2 regions of the Occallatibacter sp. FHG110214_02 genome follow, and region 1 is predicted to be linked to the other one. Evidence: predicted binding sites of a transcription regulator. Region 1 holds the regulator's gene; the other holds the start of a gene.
The links. Region 1 encodes LexA, which represses DNA repair genes until DNA is damaged. Its sites were predicted from a motif close to CANTTCGCTTTTTATTCGC; they were not measured.
Positions count from the first base shown of each region.

Region 2: the regulator LexA is predicted to act here: its motif matches at 3,996-4,014, upstream of AC5S3R_RS07595 (DNA polymerase Y family protein).

Region 1 is NZ_JBZYWK010000025.1:44,090-49,270, reverse strand. It holds gene AC5S3R_RS17800 (sigma-54 interaction domain-containing protein) at 1-891, opposite strand, end outside; gene AC5S3R_RS17795 (response regulator transcription factor) at 923-1,669, opposite strand; gene lexA (transcriptional repressor LexA) at 1,982-2,587, shown strand; gene trxA (thioredoxin) at 2,685-3,017, opposite strand; gene thrB (homoserine kinase) at 3,430-4,338, opposite strand; gene thrC (threonine synthase) at 4,335-5,181, opposite strand, start outside.
Region 2 is NZ_JBZYWK010000006.1:94,236-99,416, reverse strand. It holds gene AC5S3R_RS07610 (DUF2252 domain-containing protein) at 1-1,257, opposite strand, end outside; gene AC5S3R_RS07605 (alpha/beta fold hydrolase) at 1,377-3,641, shown strand; gene AC5S3R_RS07600 (hypothetical protein) at 3,661-3,819, opposite strand; gene AC5S3R_RS07595 (DNA polymerase Y family protein) at 4,044-5,181, shown strand, end outside.

The sequences.
Region 1 (5,181 bases):
CTCCCCAATCTCATCCAGGAAGAGCGTGCCTCCATCTGCCGCCTCAATGCGCCCCTGTCTTCCCTGCACCGCCCCCGTAAAGGCGCCGCGCGTATGGCCAAAGAGTTCAGCTTCGAGCAGCGCTTCCGGAATTGCCGCGCAGTTAATAACAGCAAATGGCTTTCGGTTGCGCGGGGAAAGACGATGCAATGCGCGAGCCACCAGTTCTTTGCCAGTGCCCGTGGGCCCCTCAATCAGCACAGGTGTTGAACGAGGGGCAACGAGACGAATGCGGCGACTTACTTCGAGCATCTGCGGCGCATTACCAATCAGCTCGGGAAGGCGTTCCACCTGTGGCGTAACAGAATTAACTGTTTGTGAAACCAGCGCAGGAGCATAACTCGTTTTCGTAAAGGTTGCAGAAGTAGCTGCCTCAAGCACAACAGGTGCCGTATTCCAAGCCGCCGTGTCAGACCGGCTAGCCCCTGAAACATCCACCGATTCAGCGCCTATGCTCTGATTGCTGCGCAACACATACAGCAACTCCTGTCGATACGCGCTGCGCGTTCCCTCAACAGGAGTCTCTCCCTCTGCTGTCAGAATATCCACGCCTGCAAAAACTGCCTGAAACTCCCGAAGGAATTCTCCCAGATCAAGATCTGGCAACCAGGAATCGACAATGACCGCCTCAAGCGCGGCAGCATCGGCTTCTGCCCAGGCCTGCGCTCCGCTTACAGCCTCACGCACCTGCCACCGAAGCCCCACAAGCACATCGCGCAACCGTTGCCGAAAGCCAGCATCCGTGCTGACCACAAGAACTGTACGCTGACGTGACCGTGCTGCCGAAATAGACGCAGAAGAGGGGCTAAACGGCAGCGAGCCATGATTCAAATATGAGGCGGGTTGCGGCATGAGCGATTCTCCTTTGCAAAAATAGTTAGGCTTAGGCCTGAGACGCGATTCTCGCGATAGGTCCGGTTCCCGAAGGATCGACTATCGCCACCGGGGGCAACGCAAGCTCAGCATCCGAAGGGATGCGGTACCCCTGCCCGCGTACGGTACGCACCAAGTGGCCGGGCGGAGGATCCTTAAGCTTGCGACGCAGGTAGTTCACATAAACATCTACGATGTTGGTTGTCTGCGCCGGCTCCATATTCCAAACCGAGTCGAGAAGATCAACACGCGAGACACACTGGCCGCGATTGAGCATCAGTTGCTCAAGAAGTGCAAACTCTTTGTTGGTAAGCGAGACGGGTTGGCCCGCACGGCGTACAGAGTGCTCCATGCGATCCACCTCCAGATCACCCGCGCGAAGTACTAGGCGAGCCTCCCTCTTGCGGCGCAGCAGGGCACGGCAACGGGCACGCAACTCATGCAGGCTGAAGGGTTTGCTCATCAGATCGTCCGCGCCAAGATCAAGACAACGTACCCGTGTTTCAAGCTCCGTGCGCCCGGTCAGCACAAGCACTGGCAGATCCGCATCCAGCCGACGTAGTTCTTCCAACACCTGCTCGCCATCCATAACCGGCATATTTAGATCAAGAATCGTCAGATCGGGAAAATCCTCTCGGAATGCGGCCAAGGCCTCAGCTCCGTTCTGGGCCAGTCGAACCCGGTGTCCGTCGGACTCAAGGCCGCGCGAGAGAAATACCCCCAGCGCTGGATCGTCTTCGGCAATCAGTAGTCTCATGAAAAACCTTTTCTCCTGCGCCCTGTCTTAATGCAGTAGCTTGTCCACATTTAAGCCATCTGAATAAGAAAGCTCTCATGTGTGCATCTCCACCATCGCGTGAGAATCTTTTGAAGACAAGATTGGAAAGCAGAAAAGATAAGAGCGAATTCCATGTATGGGATTCGCAGTTTATAAGTTTCAAAATGGGCGTCTACTAAGAGCGGACAAAGAGATAACAAAACTCAGGCACATCTCAAGAGTTTTTGTTATTGCCTTACTTTCTGCTCCTTATTTTTTTGCAATTCGCTTTTTATTCGCTATAATGCGCCCATGGCTATTACCCGTAGACAGAAGGAAGTCCTCGATTTTCTCGAATCCTTTGTGAGCCGCAATGGCTACTCCCCCTCCTTCGAGGAAATCGCACGCGGCATGGGGCTCAAGAGCCTCGCAACCGTGCACAAACACATCACAAACCTCGAAAAAAAGGGCCTTCTGGACCGTGTACACAACCGCAGCCGCTCGATTGACCTACTACCGCCTGGAACGCGTTCGCGTACCAGCGATAGGCTCCCGCTTGCGGGCCGCATCGCAGCCGGCAGGCCCGTAGAGACAAATGAGGCAGCAGAGAGTATTTCCCTGCATGATGTAGTGGGCAACCGCGATGTCTTTGCACTCGAAGTGCGCGGCGACTCCATGCGCGATGAGCACATCATCAGTGGCGACTATGTGCTCGTAGAGCGCACCAATGTCGCACGGCAGGGAGAGATTGTGGTTGCCTTGGTCCACGGTGCGGAAACGACGCTGAAGCGTTATTATGCTGAGGGGAAAACAGTGCGTCTTCAACCGGCAAACCTGGAGATGGAGCCTATCTACATACCAGCCTCCCAGGTTTCCATTCAGGGACGCGTGCTGGGTGTCTTAAGAAAGTACCACTGAGACAACGTTCAGGAAGCCGTCCACATAATCAACAAAAGCAAAGGCCCGGCATAATGCCGGGCCTTATGTCTTTCTAACCACGAATCACTGAGCGCCGTTACGCAATCAGCTTTTCAACCTTCTCGGCAATCGCTTCCTGCGGGACATAACCAACAATCTGGTCAGCCACCTTGCCTCCCTTAAAAAACAAAAGCGCAGGGATGCCACGGATACCATAGCGCGAGGGGGTGGCGCCATTCTGGTCCACATTCACCTTCGCTACCTTGATCTTGCCCTCATATTGGGCGGCAATGCCGTCCACAAAAGGCGCAATCATCTTACAGGGGCCGCACCAACCTGCCCAGAAATCTACCAGAACGGGCTGCTCGCTCTGCAGCACCTCCTGCTCAAAGCTACCATCCGTTACTTCCAAGATACCTGCTCCCGCCATGTTCCTCCTTCGTGCATCTGCCGACTCAAGCCGGCTTCTCTGCAACCAGTCTCTCATGGGATGCGTTAGAGAAGCAGAAAGTCGCAAAGGGGGCATTCGGAAGAGCAACGAAGCGGAAAATCAAAGACCTAGAGGAACAAAAACGCACTGCAAAGGAAAAGCGCCCGGATCCCCATCAAGGAATCTCGGGCGCTAGAGCAGCCCTCCCCCAGAACTGCCCACGATGCGTAGAGTATGGGTTTTGTCCACTTGAAGCAAGAAATCTTAGGTAACCAAAAAGTAACCAAATTTCGCAGTATGAAACTGGCCTGCACGCGCCGATAAATAGTGCCTTTTGTGCGGGATTCCGTCGAAGAACGCTCACGAACGTAACCGGGGTAACATAGTTTGAGGCACTGGCACTGTAGAAAACCTAGTCAGTAAAAATCGATCCGCCAACAGGCTCAAATTGGCTAACTTGCAATTCGACAGCAGGCAGGCCAGCGAGCGAGTCTCGAATCGCCGCAGAAGCTGCTACGACTCCTGCTTCGCTCTCGGCAATTACTAGTACTGCCGGTCCGGCCCCACTCAGTGCCACGCCCAGAATGCCAGGCGTCCCCGCCAATGGCAGAATGCGTGGCAGCATAGGACAGATTAACTCCCGGTACGGCTGATGAATCGTGTCGGACATGGCCGTCTTAAGCAACTCACCATTTCCCTGGGCAAAGGCAAGCCCTAATAGCGCCACGGACTGCAGATTCGCAACCACATCCGCTCGCGAATAGCTTGAGGGAAGTACAGCGCGGGCTTTACTGGTCGCCAGAGGTTCAGCGGGTATCACCACAATCGCACGCCAACTTGCCGGAGGCTTAACACGAACTACTTCGACTTTACCGCCCCTCTGCGCCGCTACGACAAAGCCCCCCAGCCAGCAGGCGGCCACGTTATCCGGATGGCCTTCCAACTGCACAGCTTCTTCCAGTATTTGCTCGTTGGACCACCCAAGGTTCCCGAACCTTACTGCTAACATCAGCGCCGCCAAACGACCGGCAGCCGAAGAGCCACATCCCATCCCCAGCGGAATTTCGTTCCGCATGCGAACGGCAAGCGGAACCACCTGCTTTCCCTCCCGCGCAAGCATGGCGCGATAGAGGTCAAGCACCAGATTGTCTTCCAAACGGCCACAGCGCTCCGCATCGCGCCCCGTGGCTTGAATGGAAAACACCTCTGCAGGCTCTGCTTCAACTTCCAGATGAAAATCGAGCGCCACGGCTGCGGTATCAAAACCGGGGCCAAGGTTCGCCGATGTTGCCGGCAGTTTGATCCGGAAAGGTTCACTCATGCCGAGGCGTCCTTCATGGCTGCAAGTACCGCAGAAGCAGTTGCATCGACAGAAACAGCATTTCGCTGCAGTGGCTCAATCTGCCCCGAAACGCCAGCCTTCTCCTCGTCCATCAGCAAGCTGCCGCGGTGAAAACCGATGGTGTAATCCGCATCCTTGAGAGTATGCCCTGTCAGCACAAGCACTACCGTGTCGCTAGATCCGATGAGCCCCTTCGCACGCAGTTTTTTCAAACCTGCAAGCGTGACAGCCGAAGCAGGCTCACACCCTAGCCCTTCAGCGCCAATTTCTGCCTTGGCAATGGCGATCTCCGCCTCTGTAACGTCAATGCACCAGCCGCCGGTCTCCTCAATCACTTTGGCAGCCTTGCGCCACGACGCAGGGTTCCCAATGCGAATTGCCGTAGCACGCGTATCGGCTTCGACAGGCTCAAGCGTGGCGCCCGGCCCAAGCGCCAGCGTCCGCACCAGCGGATTTGCCCCCTGTGCCTGCACTACGGTAATTCGCGGAATCCGAGAAACGAGCCCGAGCTCCTTCAGTTCGCGGAAGCCCTTACCCAACGCGGAGCTGTTGCCCAGATTGCCGCCGGGAACAATCAGATGGTCCGGCACATTCCAGTCCAGCGCTTCGGCAATCTCAAACGCGGGAGTCTTCTGGCCTTCCAGACGATAAGGATTGACCGAGTTCAGCAGATAAATAGGCGCCTCATTCACAATCTGCGTAAGCAGCCGCAGGCAGCCGTCAAAGTCTGTTGGAAGCTGGCATGTTACCGCACCATAATCCATCGCCTGCGAGAGCTTGCCCCAGGCAATCTTCCCTTCCGGAATCAGCACAAGGCTCCGC
Region 2 (5,181 bases), on a different contig from region 1:
GTCAGCGTAGTGGGAGCCAAATTCCGCGAGAGCTTCGGCAAAACCTTCTCCGGAGCCTAGATATCCGGCCAGAACAATGGGGTCGCCGGCGCGGGCGTGACCTCTTGCAAGCAGTTCTCCACAAACGGCGGCATAGGCGGCCAGTCCTTTGCCTGCCAGATCCTCTAGGTCGATGCCACCCTTGTGGTCGTTCAGTTGGCGGACGAGGTATTCGCGGCTGCCGATGCGTGTCCAGCCGAGAAAGGGGTCAGACTGGAGCTGCATCGCGCGCTGCCCGTCGGCTACGCGCTGGCCGTTGTGCTGGGGTTTGCGAGGTTTAGGCAGGTAGGGCGCATAGCCGCTGGCGGTCTCTTCCTTCACTTGGAGAAACAGCGGATCATTGGGCCCATTGCCTTCGAGGTAGATGCAGAAATCGCGGAGTCCAACGGAGCCGGTCCCTACCACTTTGAACGCAACATCGACCGGCCGGTAGAGCGAGAGAAGATGAACGCGCTGCGGCTCCAGCATCTGCTGATAGGGCTTGAGGGCGTCGAGGACCGATTGCGCTTCTTGTGCAGAGATGCGGGTGAGCGTAGGCTTGATGGTCTTGAATCGGCGGCGAGCTTCGCGCTGCGCTGCGCGGCCAGCGGGCTCAGTGAGGACTTCAAGCGTGTGCTGTGGAGTGGCGCGTTCGGCTTTCAGCAGGGCATCGTGGACGGCTTCGCCTTCCACATGTACCTGGTAGCGGGCTACATCGAGGAGAGGCATCTCGGCGAAGTTGCGCATGCAGGCCGAGTAACGAGTGACGCATTGAACAACGGCATCGCGGGTAGAGGACTCCTTGTTACCGGCCTCGCGGCCAGCGAGGACAAGAGAGGCAGCCATGCGCTTGAGGTCCCACTCAAAGGGCGCTCGGATGGTCTCATCGAAGTCGTTGATGTCGAAGACGAGCCGGCCATCGGGCGCGGCGTAGGCTCCAAGGTTGCGGACGTGGGCGTCACCGCAGATTTGCGTGCGGATGCCGGTGGAGGGAACCGCGGCAAGGTCGTAGGCCATCACAGGCACGGCCCCGCGAAAGTATGCAAAGGGCGATGCCGCCATAAGCTGGTACTTGAGCCGGATGAGCTGCGGTACGCGGCCCTGCGCGGCGCGTTCGAGAAGAGTAAGCGCGGAAACGCGGCGGGCTTTGAGACTCAGATCGCTGTGCTGCTGGCGGCCAATGTGCTTGCGGTGCGATTGGCCGAGCTTGCGGCGGCCTTCCGGAGTAGTCCAGTCCATGAGAGGGAACATACAACGCCCGGCGCAGGGGCGCAAATGCGCCTGATAGACTTGCGCTGATACAGCAACGTGGCCGTGCAATCTTGTGCCGACGCTCCTCAAATCGCTGGAGGATTCCTTTGGGTCGCGTTCTTCGTATTTCCGCTCCGCTTTTAATTGCGTGGATGTCCGGCATGCCGGCGCTGTGCCACGCGCAACAGCAGGCGGCATCTTCCGCTTCGATTCCGCTGACCGTGGAGGCAATTTATGGCGCGGAGCTGCTGACGGGCACACCGCCGGACGGTTTTGCCTGGTCGCCGGACGGCAAGTACCTGAGCTATGTCGCAAATGGTGAACTTATCGGGTTGGATATAGCGAGCGGCAAGCCGCAGACGCTGGTGAGCCGTGAGAAGCTGCAGCCTCTGCTGGGCGGCGGAGGCATGGCCAGCTACTGGTGGGCGCCGGATTCGACGCACCTGCTCTTCGATGCCGATGGGCGCCTGTGGTTCTTTGATTTGAAGACGGGCACAGGCACAGAGATGGGCTTTACCGGCGCGGCGGCGGGAGATAATCCGACGTTTTCTCCCAACGGCGAGATGGTGGCTTTTGTGCGAGACCATGGGCTGAGCGTCATGCGGCTCAAGGAGGCATTTACAGCGCTGGGGCCGCCTGTGGCGAGCATTGCTGCTGCGCCGAATCCAAACACACTGAATGGTGAAGTGGACTGGCTGTACGGGGAAGAGCTGGATGTGCAGTCGAATTACTTCTGGTCGCCGGACTCAAAGAACATTGCGTTTTTACAGATGAACGAAGCGAACGTGCCGGAGTATCCGCTGACGGATTGGATTCCCACGCATGCCAAGGCGGAGATGCAGCGGTATCCGCTGGCAGGAGACACGAATCCTGAAGTTCGCGTAGGAGTGGTGGGCTCCGGCGGCGGCAAGGTGGCCTGGGTGAAGCTGCCAATTCAAGCGGGGCAGGACTATGTACCGCGCTTTGGTTGGGTAGACCGGCACACGGTCTGGATTGAGACGCTGAGCAGGGACCACAAGAAGAGAACCATCTACTTTGCAGATCCGTGGAACAACGACGGCAAGCACGGAGGTGATCCGCTGCAGATGCTTGTGGTGACGGACGACAAGTTTCTGGATGCGGACTACGACGTGTGGGTGGGCGGCGGAGCAATTGTGCTGACCAGTTGGGTGGATGGGCACAACCATGTGTACCTTGCGAACTATGAGCAGGCAAATCCGCTGAGCGGCCCGGCGACTCCGCCGCGGCAGCTGACCAAGGGGCCGTGGGACGTGGACAGAGTGTTGGCGGTAGACGCCGCGAAGCAGATGGTCTTTTACACGTCGAATGAGTTTGATTTGCTCGATCGCCAGGTTGCGCGGGTAAGTTTTGCCGGGGAGCGCAGGACGCTGACGGCGGGCTCAGGCACGCATGACGGAAGAATTGCGCCGGATGGCAGTGCGTTTGTGGACACCTTCTCAACGCGAGCCACGCCGCCACGGATGAGCCTGTGCCATGCGGGCGCAGGCGCGGGAGATTCCGCGTCTGGCTGCAAGGAGTTCTGGGCATCAAAATCACTGGACGCCTATAAGCTGCATCCGCCGGTACAGATGGAGACCAAGGCCCCGGATGGAACGGTTCTCTACGCCACGTTGATGCTGCCGGAAGGCGAGCACGGAAACAAAAGTGTGCCGCTAATCCTCAATCCCTATGGAGGGCCGACGGGGCAAACGGTGTTGAACCGCTGGGGCGACAGTTTCTGGGCCGATAAACTTCTCTTCGATGCGCTGCTGGCGCAGCATGGATTTGCCGTGCTACGAACAGATAATCGCGGAACGCCGGGGCGGGGCAGGGACTTTGCGCAGGCGGCATATCGCGATTTTGGCAAGGTTCAGCTGGAAGACCAGTTGACGATGCTGGATGCCGCGCTAGGGAAATTCCCCGAGCTGGACAGTAAGCGAGTGGGCTTCTGGGGGTGGAGCTGGGGTGGGACGTTCACGTTGTACGCCATGACGCACTCGGACCGCTTTGCGGCGGGCGTGAGCGTGGCTCCAGTGACGGACTGGCGCAACTACGACTCGGTATACACGGAGCGGTACTTAGGGCTGCCATTCGACGAGCAGAATTTGTACAAACGCACATCCGTAGTGGAGACAGCGAAGAACCTGCACGGGCGTCTGCTGCTGATGCATGGAACGGGCGATGACAACGTGCACATAGGCAACACCGTGCAGTTCGTCGAAAAGCTGATTGAAGCGGGGATTCCGTACGATCTGCAAATTTTTCCGCGCAAGACGCATGAGATCCAGGGCGGAACTGCGCGGCCAGAGTTATTCAACCGCATCGTGGCGCATTTTGAGCAGTATTTGCAGCCGGCGACGAGGCCGGAGTAAAGCGAGATATGCGGAAACTCTAGACTTCGCGGCGCTTAAAGAGGTCGTCTTTTTCCTGCATGGGGCAGCGGGCGCAGCTGAGGCAGCAGGCCACCAGCAGGGCCACGCCAATGGTAACGACGAGCGCTACGAGGCTTCCACTCGTCACGATCCAATGCCAGACGTTGTCAGCATTCATTGCGGTTCCACCCAGGCAGAGGCTAGTTTTCCCGGCCAAATCAGTCTCTATCGGGCTCGCTGGCGGCGTCGGGGTTCTGTCAGGAGCCTCAGTGTAGCATCTATAAACTTCGACTCGGTACAAGAAATTTTGTTGTGGCGGCAACAAAATTTCTGCGGAATTCCTGTTGTGGGATAGCAAAGAAAAAGCGAAAATATTCTTGGGAAGAGGATTTGCCCGCTGTGATGGACGAAAATGCCATTCCGATGGATGCCGCCGAGGCGGCCGTAGCCGATGAGCTGATGGCTACATGGGAGAGCCCCGTTGGGGAGAAAACGGCAGATGAACCAGCAGCCGTGCGAGAAGATGAGCCGAGTCTGAACTGGCTGTTCGTGGATTTGAACTCCTATTTTGCTTCGTGCGAACAGCAGGTACGCAAGGAACTCCGGAACCGGCCCGTAGGCGTGGTGCCGATGATGGCAGATACAACCTGCTGCATTGCTGCCAGCTACGAAGCAAAGGCATACGGCGTGAAGACGGGCACGATTGTTGCGGATGCGAAGACGATGTGTCCGGACATTGTGCTGGTAGAGGCGCGGCACGACCTTTACGTCAAGATGCACCACGCGGTGATTAAGGCCGTAGAGAATTGCCTGCCGATAACAGCGGTGCAGTCGATTGATGAGATGGCCTGCCGGCTGATGGGACGCGAGCGAAAGCTGCTGAATGCGCTGGAACTGGGACGCAAGGTAAAGCGGGCAATTCGCGAACAGGTTGGCGAGATGATGCGCAGCTCGGTGGGGCTGGCGCCGAATCGCTTCCTCGCAAAGATTGCCAGTGATATGGAGAAGCCGGATGGCCTGGTGGCGTTGCCGGCGGACGTGTTGCCGGCAGCATTGCCAACGCTTGATCTGCGTGCATTGCCCGGAGTTGGAGCACGAACAGAAAAGCGGCTGAACCTGAAAGGTGTTCGCTCAATGGAGCAGCTGCTGGCGCTCGATTGCGAGCAGATGGGGCAGCTTTGGGGCTCAGTGTGGGGGGAGCGGCTGTGGCACTGGCTGCGTGGACAGGACTTCGACATGGCGGATCACGAGCATGAGAAGTCGCTGAGCCACCAGCATGTACTCGCGCCGGAGATGCGGACGCAGGAGAAGGCATGGGCCGTTGCATTGAAGCTACTGCACAAGGCTGCGCTGCGGCTTCGTGATAAGCATCTGTGGGCTGCCAGCATTGGGTTGGCCATTGGCTTTGCCGTGCCGAGGGAGAAGCGTGGGCAATCCACGCCGGTGAGCAGTTATGGCGTGCCGCGCCACGGATGGCATGACGAGATTCGCCTGACAGAGTGCCAGGACAACCAGATGCTGATTACGGCGCTGCGCAAGC